Regions from separate parts of the Geodermatophilus sp. SYSU D00708 genome, predicted to be linked through region 3. Evidence: riboswitches for the same ligand, from Rfam matches in the RefSeq annotation. Region 3 holds a riboswitch; each other region holds the start of a gene.

Region 1 (5,382 bases), on a different contig from region 3:
CGAGCGGGACCGGCGGGCTGCCGAGCGGGCCGCGGCCGCGGGCCGCCGGGAGGCGGCCGCCGACGAGCTCCGGGCCCGACAGGCGCGGGGGACGGACCGGGCTGGTGGACCCCTGCGCGAGGAGGCCGAGGAACAGCGGGCCGTCGACGCCGAGGTCGACACGACCTACCGAGGATGGGCCGAGGACGACCGGGCGCGGGCTGCGACCGACCGTGCGGCCGACGCCGACGACCGCCTCGCGGCGGAGCAAGATCGGCTGGCAGCGGCTCGGGACCGAGAGGCCGCCCGCACCGACCGTGAGCAGGACATCCGTGACCGGGCCGAGACGGAGACCGACCGCGGCAGGTCTCGTGCTGCCGAACGCAGGGATCCCTGAGCCGGTGAGCCGCTCGGACACCCTGCCCGGCTCGCCGGGAGGGCGCTCCAGGCGCAGGGGGAGAGGGGCCCCGCCGTCCCGGGCCGGTCGCTCTGTCGATGGGCCTCCTGGGGGTCTACCGGCCCAGCAGAGCAACCGGCGCATCGGCATGGCCATCGGCATCCTGATGGCTCGGCACGGGCTGACCGAGCAGCAGGCGTTCGACGCCTGCGCCCCGCCAGCAGCCACCGGAACACCCGGCTGCGCGAGGTCCCGCAGGAGGTCGTCTACACCGGCGTCCTGGAGATCGACACGGGGCCTCCCGGACCGCAGCCTCTCGCTCAGGGCCGCCGCCTGGGACGGTCCTCGACGTCTGCTCCGGCCGCTTCCGCGAGATCCTCGACGCCCTCGCCCGACGCGTGGACGCCGCCCACGACCACGCCTCGGAGTGCCCTGTGGGTGGGCGACCTGTGCACCGCGGTGCCGATGCCTCGACCAGCGCACACACCGGTGGGGCGGGTGGGGCTCGAACCCACGACCCAGGGATTATGAGTCCCATGCTCTGACCGGCTGAGCTACCGCCCCGGAGCCTCCAGCCTGCCAGACGCCGTCCCGGGCGTGCCGCCGTGGCCGCCCTCCCCGCGGTAGCTGAGGACGGCGGCGCCGGCCGCCCCGAGGACGAGCGCGGCGAGCACCCAGAACGCGGCCGGGTAGCCGCCCAGGACCTCGGCCAGCGCCGTCCCCGCCCACGGCGCCACCGCGGTGGCGAGGGTGACCGGCGCGGCCAGGTACCCGCCGACCGTGCCGTAGCGGGCCGCGCCCCAGCGCTCGGCGACGACGGTGGCCTGCAGGAGCGTTCCCGCGCCGCGCGCGGCCCCGGCGAGCACGGAGGCCGTGACCAGCAGGGCCGCGGGTCCGGGCAGCCCGGCGAGCAGGGCGATCGTCCCGGCCGAGGCCAGCACGATGACCACGGCGCGGCCGGCCGGGGAGGTCCGGCGGGCCAGCGGCGCGTACCCGAGCCGCCCGAGGAGCTGTCCGGCTCCCAGCAGGCCGAGGGTGGTGGCCGCCAGGGTGCTGGAGAACCCGCGGCCGGTCAGGAGCGGGATGAGGGTGAGGCTGGCCGCGTAGAGGCCGAACGCGGTGAGCGTCAGCGCCGCGGCCAGTAGCAGGAACCCCGCCGTCCGGACCTCGGGCGGGACCCCGCGGTGACCCTCCAGGGTCCCCGACCGCGGTCGGGCCCACGCCGCGGGCAGGACGACGGCGTGCAGCGGGACGGTGACGACGGCCAGCACCGCGGCCAGGACCAGGTAGGTCTGCCGCCAGGAGAGGCCGGCGAGCAGCGCGTCGGTCAGCGGCGCGAACACCGTGCTGGACAGCCCGGCCGCCAGGGTCAGGGCGGTCAGCGCCCGCACCCGGTCCTCCCCGTACCAGCGGGCCAGCGCGGTGAACGCGGCTTGGTAGAACACCGCGGCCATCGCCACGCCGGCGACCAGCCACGCCGCCAGGAACCAGCCGTAGCTCGGCGCCAGGGCGATGCCGACCGTCGCGGGCACCGCGAGCAGCGAGCCGGCCGTCATCACCCGGCGGGGGCCGTGCCGGTCGAGCCAGTGGCCCACCGGGATCCCGGCCAGCGCGGAGACCACCAGCCCCACCGAGAACGCCGCCGACGCCGTCGGGGCCGACCAGCCGGTGTCGGCGGTGATGTCCCGCAGGGCGACGGGGAAGGCGTAGTAGAGGACGCCCCAGCTGGTGATCTCGGTGATGCACAGGGCCACCAGGCCGCGCTGCCGGGCCCGGCGTGTCGGCGGCGTGTCGGGAGAACGTGTGCGGGATCTCATGCCGACGGTCTGCCGCGTCCCCGCGCGCGGGCGCGGCGCGCGATCGCGGTCGGGGGCACGCACAACGTCTACCGGAGTCGGTGCAGGTGGGCGACGGGGTGCCCGCCCCGGCCGGCCGGTAGCGTCCGGGCTCACCGGAGCGGGGTCGTCCGGGTGCGCGTGGTAGCCGAGGGTCACCCCTTCGGGCAAGGAGGCGCGCCGGGGGCGTTACCCGATCGTGACCACCCGTCACATCCGTAGTAGCTTTCCCGACGGCCTCGCCGGGCTCAGCTCCTCGGGAACCGAGGGCCTCGGCCAGGCCCCGCCGAACCGCCGCAGGCCCCTCGGGGTCGAGGCGGACCGGGGACCCACCGTTCCACTGGGGTGAGTCCTGCCTGCGCTGCGCGCGGGCGGGTAGGGCGCCGTCCGGCCCGAACCCGTCAGCTAACCCGGTAGGCGGCCGCGAGGATGGGAGAACCGCCGCCTTGGCGACCCTGCACCACCGCACCAGCCTGCTCGACCGCGCCACCGCCCCCCGCCGAGGCCGCCGGGCCCTGCTCGTCGCCGCCGCCGCAGCGGGCCTGCTGGCCGGCACCCCGGCCGCGCTCGCCGCTCCCGTCACCCCCGCCTCCTCCGAGCAGGAGGAGCTGACCGCACAGGTGGCCCGCATCGGGGAGCAGGTGAAGGCCGCCGAGGAGCAGCTGCAGCGGATGACCGTGGAGGCCGAGGCCGCCGCGGACGCCGCGCTGGTCGCGCGCGCCCAGCTCACCCAGGCGCAGGCCGAGGCCGAGCGGACCGCCGCCGAGCTCGCCGACGCGCAGGCCGACGTCGTCGGCGCCGAGCAGGCCATCGCCGACCTGGGGCGCCGGGCCTACATGGGCGGCGACACCCGGTACGGCGACATGGAGCTGCTGCTCGACGCGCAGGACCCGACCGAGCTGCTGCAGCAGGCCGCCACGATGGAGGTCATCGGCGACCACCGCGCCGCGCAGCTCCAGGAGTTCCTGACCGTCCAGCAGCGCGTCGCCGAGGCCGACCGCGCCGCGGACGAGGCCGTCACCCGGCTCGACGGGGCCGCCCGGGCCGCCGACGAGGCGCAGGCCGCCGCCGACGCCCACCTGGCCGCTGCCCAGGCGGAGTTCGACGCCCGCGCCGCGGAGAAGGCCTCCCTGGAGGAGCAGCTGCGGCAGGCGGGGGAGCGGTTGCTCGCCGCCCAGGGTGCCGCGGACCCGGGCGCGGCCTGGAACCAGCGCCAGACGCAGGCGCAGGCGGTGTCCGCCGCGCAGAGCGCCACCGCCATGCCCACCGCCGGCCGGGTCACCTCCTGCTACGGCGCACGCTGGGGCACCCAGCACCAGGGCATCGACATCGCCGCGCCCATCGGCACCCCGATCCACGTGCCCGAGGACGGCGTCGTGCTCCAGGCCGGCCCGGCCAGCGGGTTCGGGCAGGCGGTGTACGTGCAGCACGCGGACGGCCAGATCACCCTCTACGGCCACGTGAACCGCTTCTTCGTCAGCGCCGGCCAGGTGGTGACCGCCGGCCAGCAGATCGCCGAGGTCGGCAACAAGGGCCAGTCCACCGGCCCGCACCTGCACTTCGAGGTGCACCAGGGTGGGCTCTACGCCAGCCGGGTCAACCCGGTGCCGTGGCTGCACGAGCACGGCATCGCCACCGGCGGCTGCTGACCGCCGGGCCCCGGTCCGGCTAACGGCGTCCCCGCAACCGGCCGAGGAGCCCGCCCACGCCGCCGAGGGTCTGGGCGGCCAGCTGCAGGATCGGCCCGCCGGGGATGCCCGGAGCCGACTGCACGATGGGCGCCAGCGCCAGCAGCCCGCCGATCTCGTGCACGCGCAGGCGGCGGCGGGCCACCGCGACGACGGGGTTGACCCGGCCGGACGCCGCCTCCAGCAGCAGGTCGGCAGGCGCCTCCACCGCCGTCCCCGTCGGCCGGCCGGGCGGCAGCCGCCGGACGGTCCAGCCGTCCTCGTCGGCGGCGAACCGCCAGCCGCCGTCCGGGGTGGCCAGGCCGGCGCCCCCGGTGATCCCGCTCGCCGCCGCCAGCGCGCCGGTCACGTCGGCGAGCGCGGCGAGCCCCGCCTGCAGCACCGGTGCCGGGACCGGTGGCGCCCCCGCGTCGGCCAGGTCGAGACCGTGCACGGCGAGCTCGTAGGCCTGGCCCAGGACGACGCTGAGCAACGGCAGCCGGCCGACGACGGCGACCGCCGGGGCGGTGTCGAGCTCGACCGGCTCGTCGGACAGGTAGCGGGCAGTGGCGTCCCGGTTGCGGCGCAGGGCCTCGAGCACCTCCGCGCGGGGAGCGTCGCGGTGGGCGGCGGTCACCCGGGCGTTGGTGGCGTCGACGTCCGCCGGCGTCCCGGTCCCGCCGGCGCGCGCCGAGGCGACCAGGTCGGCCAGCGCGGCGTGGTCGTCCCAGCAGCCGAGGTGCACGCACACCTCGTGCACCCGCCACCCGGGCAGCCGGGTCGGCCGGTCGAGGTCGACGGCCGAGGCCTGGTCGAGGAAGGCGTCCCACGCGCCGAGCGCCATCGCGGCGACCTCGTCCCGCCCGGCGTCGGCCATGCCCTGCTGTCGCACCATGCGGCGCCCCTACCCCGGCCGGGCGCCGGCGAGGCGTGGACGGTGGGCTTGTCCGGCGGACGCCGGCCGCGCAGCCTGGACCCATGACACGCAGCGGCACGACGCAGGGGACCGTCATCCGCTGGGACGACGCCCGCCGGGCCGGCCTCGTCGAGGCGCCCGACCTGCCGGGCGCGTGCTGGGTGGACGCCGCGGTCGTCGAGGGCCGCTCGGAGGGGACCCTGCGGGCCGGCCAGGTGGTCGACGTGGACTGGACCGAGCCGGGCGCCGAGGGCCTGCCGTTCCGGGCCACGCGGGTGGTCCCGCGGGAGGACCTCCAGGCCACGCTCGGTGCCTGACGGCAGCGTCGCTCCCCGTGTCCGCAGGGCCCTGATCGCTACGCTGGGTGATCAACGACCCTCGAGTGGAGGCTGGTTGGGGATCGAGTTGTGGGTCCGCGGGGGAGATCCTGTGGATGGTGTGTGGGTGGAGGCGCGGTGCTGGACGCCGGTCCCGCCTGCGTGGTATGGCCCGCTGACCAGCACATAGAGGCTCAGGCGGTGACCTTCCGTCACATGTGACTCATTGGTCCCACCCGCACTGGCGCGATCGGGTGACCATCGTGCAAAC
Region 2 (5,382 bases), on a different contig from region 3:
ACGACGCGCTCGCCGAGGTCGACGACGTGCTGGTGGACCCGGCCGGCGAGGCGGCGCTCACCGCGCTGGACACCGAGCTGTCCGGCCGGGCGGTCGACTACGGCGAGCTGGTGCACGGCTGCAAGCGCGAGGTCACCGACGGGATGCTCGGCTCGGAGGTGGCCCGCCTGGTGCGGGTGATCGGCGAGCTGCCCGGCATCTCGCGGGAGCAGCAGACCGAGGCCCTCGCCGAGCTGCTGGCGAGCTTCCCGGTCTACCGCACCTACCTGCCCGACGGCCGGGAGCACCTGGCCGCGACGGTGACCGCGGTCCGGGAGCGCCGTCCCGACCTGGCCGGTGCGGTCGACGCGCTGTACCCGGTGCTGGCGCAGGCCGGCACCGAGGCGGCCACCCGCTTCGAGCAGACCAGCGGCCCGGTCATGGCCAAGGGCGTGGAGGACAGCGCCTACTACCGCTGGGCCCGATTCGTCGCGCTCAACGAGGTGGGCGGCGACCCGGCCCGCTTCGGCAGCACGGTCGCGGAGTTCCACGAGGCGCAGCGGCGGCGGCTGGAGCGCAAGCCGGCGTCGATGACGACCCTGTCGACGCACGACACCAAGCGCAGCGAGGACGTGCGGGCGCGGCTGGCGGTGCTCGCCGAGCTGCCCACCGAGTGGGCGCGGCTGGTGCGCCGGCTGCTCGACCTGCACCCGCTCGCCGACCGGCCGATGGCGCACCTGGTGTGGCAGAACCTGGTCGGCGCGTGGCCGCTGTCCAGGGAGCGGGCGCACGCCTACGCGGAGAAGGCGGCGCGCGAGGCCGGGACGTCGACGACCTGGACCGATCCGGACGAGGAGTTCGAGGCGCAGCTGCACGCGCTGGTCGACGCCGCGTACGACGACCGGGCGACGCAGGCCGAGATCGAGGAGGTGGTCGCCCGCATCGCGCCGCTCGGCCGGTCGAACTCGCTGTCGCAGAAGCTCCTGCAGCTGACCATGCCCGGCGTCCCGGACGTCTACCAGGGCACCGAGCTGTGGGACCTCTCCCTGGTCGACCCGGACAACCGCCGTCCGGTCGACTACGACCTGCGCCGCCGGCTGCTGGCCCGGCTCGACGAGGGCTGGGTGCCGCCGGTGGACGACGAGGGCGCGGCGAAGCTGCTCGTGGTCTCCCGGACGCTGCGCGCCCGCCGCGAGCACCCGGAGTGGTTCGCCGGGTACGAGCCGGTCGAGGCCACCGGGTCCGCCGCCGGGCACGTCGTCGCCTTCGACCGGGGGTCCGGGGAGCAGGACGGCGTGGTGACCGTCGCGACCCGGCTCCCCGCCGGCCTGGCCGCGGCCGGCGGCTGGGGCGACACCGCGCTGCAGCTGCCGAACGGCGCCTGGCGGGACCTGCTCACCGGCGGCCGGCACGTCTCGGACGCGGCCGGGCTGCCCGTCGGCGCGGCGCTGGAGCGGCTGCCGGTCGCGCTCCTCGTCCGAGACTGACGAAGGACCCCTCTGCCCCCCGCCACTCGCAAGCTCGGGGCGGGACCCTGCAGAGGGGCCATGGAGGGTGGCCGCTCCGGCGCGTCACCAGGCTCGTGGCGGGACCCTGCAGAGGGGCCTTCAACGACGTCACCGGACTCACGACGGAGAGTCGTCGGCCGGGGGCGGTGCGCCGCCCCCGGCCCGGCCTGTCGCGCCACGCCGGGGCGGCACGCCGGTGCCCGCGCGCGGACCGGGACGTCCGCTCCTAGCGTCCCGCGGGTGCTCCGGCTGTCCGGCCGGGCACGGCGCCGTCCCGCCCAACCCCGTCCGACGGCGTCCGACTCTGCACCAACCGTGGACGGGGGTGGGGGACCCACCTACGGCGCTGCACGCGCCTGGGGGTGAAGCCGCGTTCCGCGGCCGGGCACCGATCGCCCGAACCCGACAGCTAACCCCGCCGGCGGTCGATCGGAGGACCTCCATGCCTCAGCACGACCGATCCCGCACGCCCTCTCGCGCCCTGCGCCGCGGCGCCGTCGTCCTCGCCGGCGCGGCCGCCGTCTCCGCCCTCGCCCTCCCCGGATCCGCCTCGGCCGCGGAGCACAACTGGGACGGCGTCGCGCAGTGCGAGTCCAGCGGGAACTGGCACATCAACACCGGCAACGGCTACTACGGCGGGCTGCAGTTCAGCGCGAGCACCTGGGCCGCCTACGGGGGCCGGGAGTTCGCGTCCAACGCCCACCTGGCCAGCAAGGCGCAGCAGATCGTGGTCGCCGAGCGCACCCTCGACGGGCAGGGCATCGGCGCCTGGCCGAACTGCGGCCGGTACCTGACCGGCGGCTCGTCGGCGCAGGCGGCCGCGCCGGCGCAGGCGGCCGCGCCGGCGCAGGCGGCCGCGCCGGCGCAGGCGGCGGCACCGGAGCGGGCGTCGCGTGCCGACCGGGCGGCGTCCGGGAGCTACGTCGTCCGGGCCGGGGACACGCTCGGCACCATCGCCGCCCAGCACGGCATGGGCTGGCGCGAGCTGTACGCGCAGAACCGCGATCGGGTGGCCGACCCCGACCTGATCCGCGTGGGCCAGTCGCTGGTCGTCTGAGCCCGCCGTCCGCGCGCAGGTCACGGGGGGCCGGGCCGGCCCCCCGTGACCTGGCCGGCGCCGCGCACCGGCAGCGGAGGTCGAGCCGCGGCCACGCCCCGGGCGACGCCGACCGCCAGCGGCCAGTCCGGGTCGGCCCAGTAGCGGCTGTGTGCGTACAGCGGCGGCTCCGGCGCGGACTGGTTGGTCGGGTCCGAGGCCACCGGGTCGAGCAGGCGCCACTCGCCGCCGCAGACCCGGCGCAGGGTGCGGGGATCGCGCCAGTCGTCCTCCGGCCCCTCGTCCCAGAGCCGACGTGACCGCAGCGGTCCGGGCTCCGGCGTCCGCTCCCAGCTCCGGACCGGCCCGGCGACCGGGTCGGTCTCGCGGAACAGGCTCACCCACCGCTCCCCCCAGGTGTCGCTCAGCCAGCGGAGCACGTCCGGGCCGACGTGCGCGGGGAACGCGCGGCAGAACTGCATGCGCAACTGGGAGCCGAAGGTCACCAAGCCGACCCTCGGGTAGAGCTCCGGAGCGATCGAGCGCAGCGCGGCCAGGCCGATCAGGCTCCCCTGGCTGTGCGCGGCCACGACCACCTGCTCGGCGTCCCCCTCCTCGGAGAGCAGCCACTCGATGCGGTCGACCAGCGCCGGGACCGCCACCTGGGAGTACGCCGCGGGCACGAACGGGTGCGCTGCCCGGGGCCAGAACGCGATCACGTCCCAGACGACGTTGACCCTGCGCCGCCACTGCGCGCCCTCCGGCGCGGACCCGAACGCGCGGGACCCCAGGACGGCGACCGCGACGGCGAACAGGAACAGGACGCCGGAGCCGAGGCCGACCAGCCCCCGCGCCCAGGGCCCGTCAGCGGTGACCGCGCTGGCCCAGCCCCACGGTGGAGGCAGGTCCCCGGGAGCGCACGCGGCACGGTCGCACCCGCCCCGCACCTGCTCGGCGACGGCGGCGAGCGACAGGGCCCACGCGACGACGGCCGCGACGACGAACGCCGGCGCGAGGGCGTTCTTCACCCGGGCGGCGGACACCGCGCGTGCCACCCGCTCGAGCCCGGCGTCCGACAGGCGCGGGCGGTCGGCGCCGTCGGGGGTGTACATGGCCACCACGACGCCGCGGCGTCGCCGGGCGGCGGAGGCGCGGCGGGACCACGCGAGCACGCCGACGACGACCAGGAGCGCCACCGCCACGCCCCAGCCGTAGGCGATCCGCTGCAGGTACGTCGGGACCTCCACCCCCGCCTGCAGCACCGCGTTCAACGCGACCTGCGCCAGGTACGCCGTCCCGGCCGCCAGGCCGATGGCGAGGAAGGAGCCCACGGTCGCGGCCAGCCCGCCGGCCCAGCCGCGTGCCAGTCGCCGCAGCCGGGCCGGGGTCGCCGGGTCCTCGGGCGTCAGGGCGGCCAGGACCAGCACGGTGCCGGCGAGGCAGGCCAGGGCGAGCAGGACGGCGGCGGAGAGGCCGGCGGTCGCGCCGTCCGCCCAGGGCAGGGACCCGCCGGACGCGGCCGACGTCGGGCCGGACCGCGAGACGGTGACCCCGCCGGCCACGAGGAGCACGCCCGAGGCGGCCAGCACCAGCAGGCTCAGCCAGCGGGCGACGCGTCCCCACGCACTGCCGGCGACGTCCAGCTCCGTGCGGCTGGCGCCCGGCGCGTCACCGAGCAGCGCGACCAGTGCCACGGCGACGGCGAGCACGCCGGTCGACCACCGCGCCCACGCCACCGCCCCTGCCGCCGCGAACCCGAAACAGGCCAGGAGCGCGAGCGCGGCGGCCACGTGCAGCCGCCGCAGGACCGGGGCGTCGGGGTCGCCGCGGAAGAAGTCCGGTGAGGAGAACCCCGGTCGCGGCCCGCGGGTGCGCTGGTGCCGGCCCGGGTCGGCGAACGGACTGTCCGGCGCCGCAGGTGCGGCACGGTCGGTGCCCAGACGGGAGAGCACGAGGACCACGACGGCGGTTCCGGCGAGGCCGAGGACGACCGGCTCGGGGCGCCCGCCCCCGAGCGGGAGGTCGGCCCGCTGCCCCAGCGCCTGCCAGGCCAGGAGGTCGACGACGCCGATGACCACCGACAGGACGAACACGAGGGTCAGCAGGAGGCCCAGGACCCGCAGGACACCGCCCACCAGCGCCCGGGCGATCCGCCCGGCCCGCCCCTGCGCCGCCGGGAGCATGAACTGCGCCGCGTTGACGATGCCGAACGGGACGAGCACCAGCCAGAGCGCCCGCCAGCGGGAACCAGAGGTCAGGCGCCCCCAGTGGAAGGCCTCGAGCACCCGCCCGTCGTCCTCCGGTGGCAGCGGGGTGTGGTCGGGCCCGGTCCGGCGCACGTGCGCCACGGAGCCGTCGCCTCCGGTGGCCGCGAAGTGGTCGGTCTCGAGCATCTCGCTCTCCGGCGTTCCACTGACGCCGTGCACGCGCAGCTCCACCCACGTCGCCATGGCGGTCCCCCAGCCCGGCGCACCGGTGGACGTTCCGCGGTTGACCGCCGGGTTGGCGGGAATGCTGGACCTGCCTCCCCACGAGGGGAAGGCAGATCCGTGCGCTCCCCGGAGGTCCCCGTATGTCTGCACCCGTCGAGTTCTCCGTCTGGGCACCGGTGCCGAAGCGGGTCCGGCTCCAGGTCGACGGCACGGTGCACGAGATGCGCCGGGACGACGGCGGCTGGTGGCGCGCCGAGGTCGAGGCCGGGCCGGAGGCCGACTACGGGTTCCTGCTCGACGACGACGAGAAGGTCTACCCGGACCCGCGCTCGCGGCGCCAGCCGCAGGGCGTGCACGGGCCCTCTCGCCGGTTCGACCCGTCGGCCTACCGATGGGTCGACTCGGCCTGGACCGGGCGGCCCCTGGC
Region 3 (5,382 bases):
CTGTCGAGCAGTTGCGTGACGCGTTGCGTGACCGCCCCCCGGCCGAGGCCGGAGACGCGGGCCAGTTCGGGTCGCGACCGAGCGCGCCCGCAGCGGACCAGGTCGAGCACCGTGACCAGCCCGTCGAGTTGGTCGGTGCTCACGGGGGCGCGAGTGGCCACTCCGGTTCCGACGCTCACCCCCACCCCTCCCTCACCAGGCGCCCGCTTGACTTCTGCATGGGCGAAGCACAACATACCTACGACTCCGACAAAAGTGGAGTGGTGGTCGTGAGATCCACTCATCTCCGGCCCCTCGGATTCTCGCCCAGGCGACCGCGTTCGTCCCCCGTGTGGAGGGCCCTGTGATGCCCGGCTCCCCCGCCCATCGCCGTCCCGGGGACCAGGCCGTGCGCGCGGCCGCCACCCGCCGGGAGCCCGTCCGGAACCGGACCGGGCCCCGGCCTGCCAGCCCGCTGCCGGAGGCGTGAGCCCCCGGCGGCACCGGGTCCACCACGGACCTCGGGGTGTGCCGCCCGGCCACCCCGTCGAGCAGGAGCGCTGCCTCTCGCAGCGACGACAGGAGAGGAGCCCCACGTGGGCAAGCTGGATGGCAAGGTCGCCGTCATCACCGGTGGTGGGCGCGGTCAGGGCCGCTCGCACGCGGTGCGGCTGGCGAGCGAGGGTGCCGACATCGTCATCTGCGACATCACCCAGCAGGTCGGCTCGGTGCCTTTCGCGACCGGTCGCCCGGGTGACATGGAGCAGACCGTGGCGGAGGTGGAGAAGTTGGACCGCCGCTGCGTCGCCGTCGAGGCCGACGTCCGCAGCACCGCCGACATGCAGCGGCTCGCCGACACCGCGATGAGCGAGTTCGGCCGGATCGACTTCCTGCTGGCCAACGCCGGCATCCTCAGCCTGTCGGACACCACCTGGGATCTCACCGACGAGCAGTGGGACGACATGATCGACATCAACCTGACCGGCGTGTTCAAAGCCTGTCGGGCGGTCGTCCCGCACATCCGGGCCGGGGGCAACGGCGGTTCGATCATCATCACGTCGTCCATCGCGGGGCTGCGTGGCGTCGCCGGCTGCACGCACTACACCGCGGCCAAGCACGGCATCGTCGGCCTGATGCGCACGCTGGCCCGTGAGCTCGCGCCGGAGATGATCCGGGTCAACACGCTGCACCCCACGGGCGTGGACTCGCCCATGTCGAACAACGACTACTTCCCGAAGTGGCTGGAGGAGCACGAGGACCTCGGCAACGCCATGCGGTTCAACCTCATGCCGGTCGACGCGATGCCGATGGCCGACGTCTCGGCCGTGGTCGCGTTCCTCTGCTCGGACGAGGCCAAGTGGATCACCGGCACGACCGTCCAGGTCGACGCCGGCTTCATGCTCAAGTAGTCGCCCGGGCCCCGGGCCGCCGTCCTGCTCCGGGCGGACGGCGGCCCGGCAGCTCAGCGGCGGTCGAGCAGCGCGCGGGCCGCGGCGTACCCACCCAGGCCGCTCACGGCCCCGCCGCGCACCGTCCCCCCCGAGGAGGCCGCCACCACCCGCGGGTGCGCCGTCGCCGCACCCCAGGTGCCGACCTCGGCCGGCGTCGCGGCGACCGGCCAGGACAGGTCGCCGTGGAAGATGTGTCCGCCGGGCATCGCCAGCGACTCCTCGACGTCCAGCGGCGAGGCGGCCTGCAGGCACGGCTCGCCGGCGGCGTCCCGGGCGAGGCAGTCCAGCAGCGGCTCCTCCAGGTGCGCGTCGAGCTGGGCGACCACCCGCCGCACGGCCTCCCGGCGGGTGCCGACCGGGTCCTCCCGGAACAGCGCCGCCGGGGTGTGCAGGCCGAACAGCGTGAGCGTCTGGTGGCCGGCCGCCCGCTCCTCCGGCCCGAGGATCGACGGGTCGGACAGCGAGTGGCAGTAGACCTCGAACGGGATGACGTCGGGCAGCCGGCCGGCGGCGGCCTGCGCGTGGGCTGCGTCGAGCTGGCCGGCGGCCTCGTCGACGTGGAACGTGCCGGCGAACGCGACGGCCGGGTCCACCCCCGACCGCAGCCGGGGCAGCCGCGCCAGCACCATGTTCACCTTGAGCTGCGCGCCGTCCGGCGTGGTCCGCGGGGCGACGCCGAGCAGCCGGTCGAGGACGGCGGGTGCCGCGCCGGAGACCACCCGCGCGGCGTCGACCGCCCGCTCGGTGCCCTCGTCGTCGGTCCAGTGCACGGTCACGCCGTCCGGACCCGGGTCGAGCGCGGTGACCGTCGCCCGGGTCAGCAGCTCCGCTCCGGCCCCGCGGGCGGCGGCGGCCATCGCCCCGGTGACCGCGCCCATCCCGCCGACGGGCACCCGCCACCGGCCGGTGCCGTTGCCGACCAGGTGGTACAGGAAGCAGCGGCCGGCCAGGCCGTCGGCGGCGTGCACGTCGGCGAAGGTGCCGATCAGCCCGTCGGTCAGCGCCACCCCGCGGACGACGTCGTGGGAGAGCTCGTCGGCGACCACGTCGGCGAGCGGCCGCTCGGCGAGGTCGTGCCACAGCTGCGGGTCGCGCAGCCGTCCGGCCAGCTGGTCGGGGGAGAGCAAGGGCTCGGTCAGCGTGGGGGCGAGGTCCTCGGCGAGGTCGGCCAGCCGGCCGTAGAAGCGCCGCCAGCCGGCCAGCTCGGCGTCGGACCCGGTGAGGTCCCGGAAGGAGGCGGCGGTGGCGGGCCCCTCGTCCCGCTCGACCAGCAGACCGGTGTGCCCGGGGACGGCGGTGTAGGAGGCCACCGCGCGGTCGGCCAGGGTCACCTCCAGCCCCAGGTCGGCGACGATCCGGTCGGGCAGCAGGCTGACCAGGTACGAGTACGCCGACAGCCGGACGTCGACGCCCGGGAAGACCTGCCGGCTGACCGCGGCGCCGCCGACCTGCTCCAGCCGCTCGAGGACCAGCACCGACCAGCCGGCACGGGCCAGGTAGGCGGCGGCCACCAGGCCGTTGTGGCCGGCCCCGACGACGACGGCGTCGTACCTGCTGCGTGCGCTCACCCGGCGGACCGTAGCGGGTCCGGCGGGTGCTCAGCCGCCCTGCGTGGGAGCGTTCTCGCTCTCCGAGCAGTCCGCCCGGTTGCTGCCGGCCTCGGCGGCGCCGCAGTCGGTGGTGCCGCGGTCGACGTCGGTGTTGGAGTTGTTGCTGCTGCTGCACCCGGCGAGCGCCCCGGCGATGGCGAGCACGACCAGAGGTCGCTTGAGATCCATGGAGGGCACATACCCGCCATCCCGGCGGCGACCCCACGTGTCCCTTCCGCCACACCCGCCCCGGGGTCCTGCGCGGTTGAGTCGAGAGTCCACGAAATCACAAGCCGGTAATTGTCACGGCAGGGTCACGGCGCTTACGGTGTGTGCGTCCGCCGGGGCGCTCCGTCACCGCAATGGGTGACACCCCGCGGTCGCCGCCGAGCCGGTTCCCTCCTCCCCGGGGGAGCCGGGCCGGGGACCCACCGCAGCACTGGGGTGAAGCACGCACGGCCTCGGCCGGGCGCGCCGGGCGCCTTCCCGCCCGAACCCGTCAGCTAACTCGGTAGGCGGCTCGTGGAAGAACGGAGAGCCGCCACACCATGGCGTCCGCTCGCGCCGCCCGGCGCGCTGCCCTCGTCCTCGCCGCTGCCGTCGGCGTGGCCTTCGTCCCGACCTCGGCCGGTGCCGAGGAACCGGCCACCGCCCAGGAGGCCGCGGCCCTGGTCGCCGCCCGCGGGCACGACCTCGAGGTCGTCACCGAGCAGTTCAACGAGGCCCGGGAGGCGCTCGCCGCCCAGCAGGCCGCCGCGCAGGCCGCGGCGGCGAAGGTCACCGACGCGCAGGCGGTGGTCGCCGCCGCGCAGCAGCAGGTGACCGGCATCGCGCGCAGCGCCTTCACCGGCGAGAGCATGGGGTCGCTGCAGGCGCTGATGACCAGCGGCTCGGCCGATGAGTTCGTCAACCGGGTGACCCTGCTGCAGGCCGTCGCCGGCCACCAGGGCGAGGTGCTCGGCCAGGCGGTCGCGGCCGGCGAGGCCGCCACCGCGGCCCAGGCCGAGGCCGACCGGGTCGCCGCCGAGGCGCAGCAGTCCTATGACGCGGTCGCCGAGCAGCAGGCCGACCTGCAGGCCCAGATCGCCGAGTACCAGGCCGACTACGCGCGGCTGACCGCCGACGAGCGCCGCGCCGCCCTGGCCGCCGCGGCCACCGCGCACGGCGGCGAGGAGCGGGCCAGCCGCGGCGAGCGTCCGGCGTCGACCGGCGGCTCGGCGCCCGTCGTCGCGGCCAGCGGCTCGATCCAGGCGGTCATCGACACGGCCATGGCGCAGCGCGGCAAGCCCTACGTCTGGGCGGCGTCCGGCCCGGGCTCCTACGACTGCTCCGGCCTGGTGCAGTACGCCTTCCGTGCGGCCGGGATCAGCCTGCCGCACTCCAGCCGCATGCAGTCGCAGATGGGCCAGCAGGTCTCCCGCGCCGAGGCGCGCCCCGGTGACCTGGTCGCCTTCTACAGCCCGGTGAGCCACATCGGCATCTACATCGGCAACGGCCAGATGGTGCACGCGCCGACCTCCGGCGACGTCGTCAAGGTCGCCAGCGTCGACGTCATGGGCGCCACCCCGCAGTTCAACCGCATCGCCGGCTGAACCGACGCGCCAGCCCGCCGGAGCCCCCGGACGCCACGTGCGTCCGGGGGCTCCGTCGTGTCCGGGGACTTGACGGTCCGAGTGGTCAGTGCGAACACTGCTCTCGAAAGAGATCGCCGTTCACGACAGGGAGGGCCGACATGGCGCAGGCGTGGCAGTGGACCTGGGCGGGCGTCGCGTTCGCCACCGAGCTCGGCGCGCTGGCCGCCCTGGGCCTGTGGGGGTGGAGCGTCGGCGCGACGACCGCGACGCGATGGCTCCTGGCCCTCGGCGTCCCCCTGACCGCGGCGGTGCTGTGGGGACTGTTCGCCGCGCCGCAGGCCGTGGTGCAGGTCGCGGCGCTCGCCGTCCTGACGAAGGTGGTGGTCTTCGGGGCCGCCGGCGCGGCCCTGCTCGCGGTCGGGTCGCCGCGCGCGGCCGCCGTCCTCGTCGTCGCCGCGGTGCTGGGCAGCGTGCTGTCCGGGCCGCTGACCGCGCAGCCGGCACCCCAGGCCGCGGTCAGCGCGCCGCCGGCCGGCTGACCTCCTGCAGCAGCCCCCAGACGAACCGCGCCCGGATCCCGCCGGGCAGGTGCACCTCCCAGCGGGTGACCACGCCGGGGTCCACGCTCCGCGCGCCCGGCAGCCCGACGACGTCGTCCAGGACGTGCTCCCACACCCGCAGCCGGCCGGCCGTGGCGTGGGGCACCGGCGAGCCCGGCGCGCGCACCAGGTGCTCCTGGAGCACGGAGCCGCCAGGGGCGGAGAGCACCTCCCAGTACAGATGCGGCCA
Region 4 (5,382 bases), on a different contig from region 3:
GTCACCTGGTCGAAGCGCCCGGCGAGGGCCACCCCGGCGTTGTTGACCAGCAGGGTGACCTCCGGGTGCGCCGCGGCGACGGCGCCCGCGACCCGGGAGGTGTCCACGGCGTCGGCGAGGTCGGCAACGTACGTGGTGACGGCGAGCGCGGGGTGGGCCGCCCGGATCCCCGCCGCGACCGCCGCCAGCCCCTCGGCGTCGCGGTCGAGCAGCACCAGCGAGCTGCCCCGCCGCGCCAGCCCCTGCGCGAGCGCCGCGCCGATGCCGCCGGCAGCGCCGGTGACGACCGCCGTCCCGCCGGCGAAGCGGTAGGGCGCGAGCCTCACGCGGCGACCTCCTCGGCCGCGCGGGCCGGCCGCCGGGGGGCGAAGCGGACGCCCTCGTCCTCCAGCGGGCCGCGCCGCAGGAGCCACACGTCGCGGACGTAGTTCTGGTGCAGCCGCCACGGCGCCCGGGAGCCCTGCCGGGGCAGGGCGGCGAGGCTGCGCCGGACGTAGCCGGAGTCCAGCCCGATGAACGGCTCGGTGCCGCCGCCGGGCGGCGCGACCGGCGTGCAGGTCGCGTACCCCCTCGCCGCCATGTGCTGCAGCAGCCGGCACACGTAGCGGGCGACGAGGTCGGCCTTCAGCGTCCAGGAGGCGTTGGTGTAGCCGATCGTCATCGAGAGGTTCGGGACGCCGGAGATCATCATCCCCTTGTAGGAGACCCGCTCGGAGAGCTCGACCGGCTCGCCGTCGACGGTGAGGGTCATCCCGCCGATGGGCAGCAGGTTCAGCCCGGTGGCCGTGACGACGAGGTCGGCCGGCAGCTCCGCGCCGGACTCCAGGGCGATCCCGGTCCCGGTGAAGCCGGCGATCCGGTCGGTGACGATCGACGCCCGGCCCTCGCGGACGGCCCGGAACAGGTCGCCGTCGGGGACCAGGCACAGCCGCTGGTCCCACGGGTCGTACGGCGGGCCGAAGTGGGTGTCGACGTCGAAGCCCGGTGGCAGCTGCTTGCCGGCCAGCCGCTGGATGAACCGCCGCATGGCGGCCGGCCGTCGGCGGCTGAACTGGTAGGACGCCGTGGAGGTCAGCACGTTCTTCCACCGGACCACGGGGTAGACGGCGCGGGCCGGGAGCCAGCGGCGCAGCGCATCGGCGAGCGCGTCGCGGCCGGGCAGGGAGATCACGTAGCTGGGCGTGCGCTGGAGCATGGTCACGTGCGCGGCGGTCTCGGCGAGGCTGGGCACCAGGGTGACCGCGGTGGCCCCACTGCCGATGACGACCACCCGCTTGCCGGCGTACTCGAGGTCCTCGGGCCAGTGCTGCGGGTGCACGATCGGGCCGCGGAACCGCTCCTCGCCGGGGAACCGCGGCCGGTACCCCTCGTCGTAGCGGTAGTACCCCGAGCAGACCGACAGCCACGAGCAGGTCAGCCGCACCGGCTCCCCGGTGCCGGTGCGCTCGGCGGTGACCGTCCAGCGGGCCTCGTCGGTCGACCACTCGGCGGAGACCACCCGGGTGCCGAACCGGATGTGCCGGTCTACCCCGTGCTCGCGGGCGGTCTCCTGGACGTAGGCGCGGATCGACGGGCCGTCGGCGATCGCCCGCGCCGAGGTCCAGGGCTTGAACGAGTAGCCGAGGGTGAACATGTCGGAGTCCGACCGGACGCCGGGGTAGCGGAACAGGTCCCACGTCCCGCCGACGCCCTCCCGCGCCTCGAGGACGGCGTAGCTGCGGTCGGCGCACTCGCGCTGCAGGTGGCACGCGGCGCCGATGCCGGAGAGGCCCGCCCCCACGATCAGGACGTCGACGTGCTCGGCGGCGGTCTCGGCGGTCACGCGGGCGACCCTATCCGCGACGCGGGGTCACGGCAGGCGCCAGACCGTCGTCCGCCGCAGACCGGGGCCCTCCGTCTCGGGGATCTCGTACACCGCCTCGGCGACCAGCCGGTCGTGCGGCAGGTACGGCCGGCCCGGGTCGCCCACGTGGACCTCGACCCCGCGGGCGCGGGCGCGGTCGAGGAAGGGCAGCACCCGCTCGGTCATACCGCGGTCGTAGCAGACGTCCCCGGCCAGGACGACGTCGATGCCGCGGAGGTCGCGGCCGAGCACGTCGCCGGTCACGCTGACCCCCGGGACGCCGTTGAGCCCGGCGTTGACGCCGATCGCCGTCCGGCTGAACGGGTCGACGTCGCTGGCCAGCACCGAGCGGGCGCCGGCCAGCCGGGCGGCGATGGCGACCAGCCCGCTGCCCGAGCCCAGGTCGAGCACCGCACGCCCGGCCACCACTGCCGGCCGGTCGAGCACGAACCGTGCCAGGGCCTGCCCGCCCGGCCAGGCCGCGGCCCAGAACGGCGGGGCCTCACCGGCGCCGCCGTCGGCCTCCATCGCCTCCCACAGGGCGACGACGTCGTCGGCCACGTGCAGCCGGACCTCCGGGACGCAGGTCGGTCGCCGGACCTGGGTGTGGGCGCGGACGAACCGGGACGGGACGAGTCTCACGCCTGGGAGTCCACCACCCGCGTCGCGTCCGGCGATCGCGGCTCCCGGCGGGGCAGGTGGTCGCGGCACCACCGCTCGCAGTCGGCCAGCAGGTTGCCGGTCGAGATCGGCCGGTCCCACGCGGCCGGCAGCTCACGAGGCGCCCGCCCGGGTGGCCGGGCGGCGTCCCCGGGCCCGGGAGCCTGCTCGACGGAACGCCGGCCCACGCTGCGTCTCCCTGGTGTCGGCGTCGGTGGACCCACCGACGGTGTCTCGCTCGCGACCGTCCCGTCGCCGACGGGAGCCGGACACCAGGGTGCCCCAGCCCCCGGACGCCGAGAGCCGCACCCCTCCCCCTGGGAGGCGTGCGGCTCTCGGTGCGCGTCGCGGACGACGCTCCTGCTGTTGCCCGTCCCGGACCCGGGACGGGGTGCCGGCTCAGTACCAGCCGGTGGACTGCGAGTGCGCCCAGGCGCCGCACGGCGAGCCGTAGCGCTTGTCGATGTAGATCAGCCCGGCGTCGATCTGGCGGTAGCCGTCGGAGGTCTTGGCGATCCCGGTGCCGGCCCAGGTCGAGTCGAGGAACTGCGGGATGCCGTAGGCGGTGCTGGAGGGGTTCTGCGCGTTGGGGTTCCAGCCGCTCTCCTTGCCCCACAGCTTCTCGAGGCAGGAGAACTGGTCGGCGCTGCCGACCTTGCTCATCGCGTAGTCCTTGAACGACCCGCCGCCGGCCGGGGCGGCCGCGGCGCGGGCGGGGGCGGGGGCGGCGGCCTGTGCGGCCTGCGCGGCCTGCTCAGCCGCCTGGCGCTCGGCGGCCTCGCGGGCGGCCTGCTCGGCCGCAGCCTTCTCGGCGGCGGCCTTCTCGGCGGCGGCCTTCTCGGCGGCCTGGCGGTCGAGCTCGGCCTGGTCCGCCGCGGCCTGCGCCTGGGCGGCGCTCGCCTGGGCGGCCTCGCGCTCGCTGCGCGACGCGGTGAGCTCCTCGAGCGGGGCGAGGTCGTCCGACGGCGCCGCGGCGGAGGAGCCGGTGAGGCCCAGCTGCTCGGCGACGCTCGTGGACGCGCTCACCGTCGCGGCGTCGGCCTCGGCGGCCGGCTGACCGGTGGTCAGCACGCTGACCGCGACGGCACCGGCAGCGGCGGTGGCCAGCAGGATCGCCGGACGGCGACCCCGGGTCGGCAGCCGCAGCCGGCGGCGGGCGGTGGGCTCGGTGGCGAGCTCGGCGGGGAGTTCGGCGGTGGCGGGCTCGGCGGCGGCGAGCTCCAGGGTGGCCGGCTCGGTGCGGACGGTGTCGGCGTCGGCCGGGCGGAGGTCGTGCGACGTGCGGCGGGACATCGGGTGTGGTGCTCCGGGGGCGTGAGGGCGCGCGCGGGACCGGTCCTCGCCTGAGCGAGGACAGCCCGGTGCTGTGGTCGGTGGGGGTGCCGGGCGCGGTCAGCGAGGGACGCGCGGGCGCCGGCGGTCGCGGGCTGGCGGGGTCAGCGGGCCGAGGAGGAAGCGCGAGGGGCGCGCGGCCGGGTGACCCTGCGGGCCTCGAGGGCCCGTGGGTGAGGCAAGCGAGTGCTCTCCGTTCCTTCCGTGGCCGCCTACCGAGTTAGCTGACGGGTTCGGGCGGGAAGGTGCCCTACCTGTCCTCCGAGCGAGGCTCGGCGGGCAGGACTCACCCCAGTACTGCGGTGGGTCCCCGGCTCGCGCCCGCAGCGGTGCGGACACGACTCGGCGGCGTCCAGCCAGGCTCCCGGGATGGGAGACTCGACCGACCGGACGTCAGCCACCGTAGGGGCCGTTACCGTCCCGTGACAATCCCAGCGGTCACATCCGTTGCGTGAGGTACCTCGCGCGCGGGTGTTGCCCGCGGCGGAATAGCCAGGCCGTGGCACTGTTGCACCCAGCAGTAGTTGCGCTCTCAATCACCTGGAGCACGAGATGCAGTTCGGGATCTTCTCGGTCAGCGACATCACGACCGACCCCACGACCGGGCGCACGCCCACCGAGGGTGAGCGGATCAAGGCGGTCCTCCGGATCGCGCAGAAGGCCGAGGAGGTCGGGCTCGACGTGTTCGCCCTCGGCGAGCACCACAACCCGCCGTTCTTCTCGTCCTCCCCCACCACGACGCTGGCGCACGTCGCCGCGCGGACGAGCACCCTGCAGCTGTCGACGGCGACCACGCTGATCACCACCAACGACCCGGTGAAGATCGCCGAGGACTACGCGATGCTGCAGCACCTCGCCGACGGCCGCGTCGACCTCATGATGGGCCGCGGCAACACCGGCCCGGTCTACCCGTGGTTCGGGCAGGACATCCGCAACGGCATCCCGCTGGCGGTGGAGAACTACGCGCTGCTGCGCCGGCTGTGGGACGAGGACGTCGTCGACTGGTCCGGTCAGTTCCGCACCCCGCTGCAGGGCTTCACCTCCACCCCGCGGCCGCTGGACGGCGTCCCGCCGTTCGTCTGGCACGGCTCGATCCGCTCCCCGCAGATCGCCGAGCAGGCCGCTTACTACGGCGACGGCTTCTTCCACAACCACATCTTCTGGCCGAAGGAGCACACCCAGCGGATGGTCGAGTTCTACCGCCGCCGCTTCGAGCACCACGGCCACGGCGCCGCCGACCAGGCGATCGTGGGCCTGGGCGGGCAGGTGTTCATGCGGAAGAACAGCCAGGACGCCGTGAACGAGTTCCGGCCGTACTTCGACAACGCGCCCGTCTACGGCCACGGCCCCTCGCTGGAGGACTTCTCCCGGGAGACGCCGCTGACCGTGGGCAGCCCGCAGCAGGTCATCGAGCGCACCCTCGGCTTCCGGGACTACGTCGGCGACTACCAGCGGCAGCTGTTCCTGGTCGACCACGCCGGCCTGCCGCTGAAGACCGTGCTCGAGCAGCTGGACATCCTCGGCGAGGAGGTCGTGCCGGTGCTCCG

The links. A riboswitch is a leader RNA that binds a small molecule or an ion and turns the genes downstream of it on or off. The one in region 3 is predicted to bind cyclic di-AMP.
Region 1: another riboswitch for cyclic di-AMP. It lies ahead of ACI79D_RS19875 (peptidoglycan DD-metalloendopeptidase family protein); the one in region 3 lies ahead of ACI79D_RS01445 (C40 family peptidase).
Region 2: another riboswitch for cyclic di-AMP. It lies ahead of ACI79D_RS05085 (transglycosylase family protein); the one in region 3 lies ahead of ACI79D_RS01445 (C40 family peptidase).
Region 4: another riboswitch for cyclic di-AMP. It lies ahead of ACI79D_RS05840 (aggregation-promoting factor C-terminal-like domain-containing protein); the one in region 3 lies ahead of ACI79D_RS01445 (C40 family peptidase).

What each region holds. Positions count from the first base shown of each region.
Region 1 covers NZ_JBJGYS010000027.1:61,806-67,187, reverse strand. Annotated here, with positions in the region: gene ACI79D_RS19895 (hypothetical protein) at 1-376, shown strand, start outside; partial or broken gene ACI79D_RS19890 (ANTAR domain-containing protein) at 297-569, shown strand; tRNA gene ACI79D_RS19885 (tRNA-Ile) at 867-940, opposite strand; gene ACI79D_RS19880 (MFS transporter) at 931-2,130, opposite strand; cyclic di-AMP (ydaO/yuaA leader) riboswitch at 2,532-2,626, shown strand; gene ACI79D_RS19875 (peptidoglycan DD-metalloendopeptidase family protein) at 2,658-3,860, shown strand; gene ACI79D_RS19870 (maleylpyruvate isomerase N-terminal domain-containing protein) at 3,880-4,773, opposite strand; gene ACI79D_RS19865 (hypothetical protein) at 4,857-5,111, shown strand.
Region 2 covers NZ_JBJGYS010000004.1:9,111-14,492, reverse strand. Annotated here, with positions in the region: gene treY (malto-oligosyltrehalose synthase) at 1-1,466, shown strand, start outside; cyclic di-AMP (ydaO/yuaA leader) riboswitch at 1,785-1,927, shown strand; gene ACI79D_RS05085 (transglycosylase family protein) at 1,930-2,544, shown strand; gene ACI79D_RS05080 (hypothetical protein) at 2,565-4,973, opposite strand; gene treZ (malto-oligosyltrehalose trehalohydrolase) at 5,096-5,382, shown strand, end outside.
Region 3 covers NZ_JBJGYS010000001.1:271,342-276,723, reverse strand. Annotated here, with positions in the region: gene ACI79D_RS01465 (ROK family protein) at 1-143, opposite strand, end outside; gene ACI79D_RS01460 (mycofactocin-coupled SDR family oxidoreductase) at 576-1,388, shown strand; gene ACI79D_RS01455 (phytoene desaturase family protein) at 1,442-2,998, opposite strand; gene ACI79D_RS01450 (hypothetical protein) at 3,029-3,208, opposite strand; cyclic di-AMP (ydaO/yuaA leader) riboswitch at 3,409-3,552, shown strand; gene ACI79D_RS01445 (C40 family peptidase) at 3,568-4,611, shown strand; gene ACI79D_RS01440 (YrdB family protein) at 4,752-5,132, shown strand; gene ACI79D_RS01435 (hypothetical protein) at 5,110-5,382, opposite strand, start outside.
Region 4 covers NZ_JBJGYS010000004.1:182,129-187,510, reverse strand. Annotated here, with positions in the region: gene ACI79D_RS05860 (SDR family NAD(P)-dependent oxidoreductase) at 1-326, opposite strand, end outside; gene ACI79D_RS05855 (flavin-containing monooxygenase) at 323-1,822, opposite strand; gene ACI79D_RS05850 (class I SAM-dependent methyltransferase) at 1,850-2,485, opposite strand; gene ACI79D_RS05845 (hypothetical protein) at 2,482-2,691, opposite strand; gene ACI79D_RS05840 (aggregation-promoting factor C-terminal-like domain-containing protein) at 2,903-3,796, opposite strand; cyclic di-AMP (ydaO/yuaA leader) riboswitch at 4,030-4,193, opposite strand; gene ACI79D_RS05835 (LLM class flavin-dependent oxidoreductase) at 4,388-5,382, shown strand, end outside.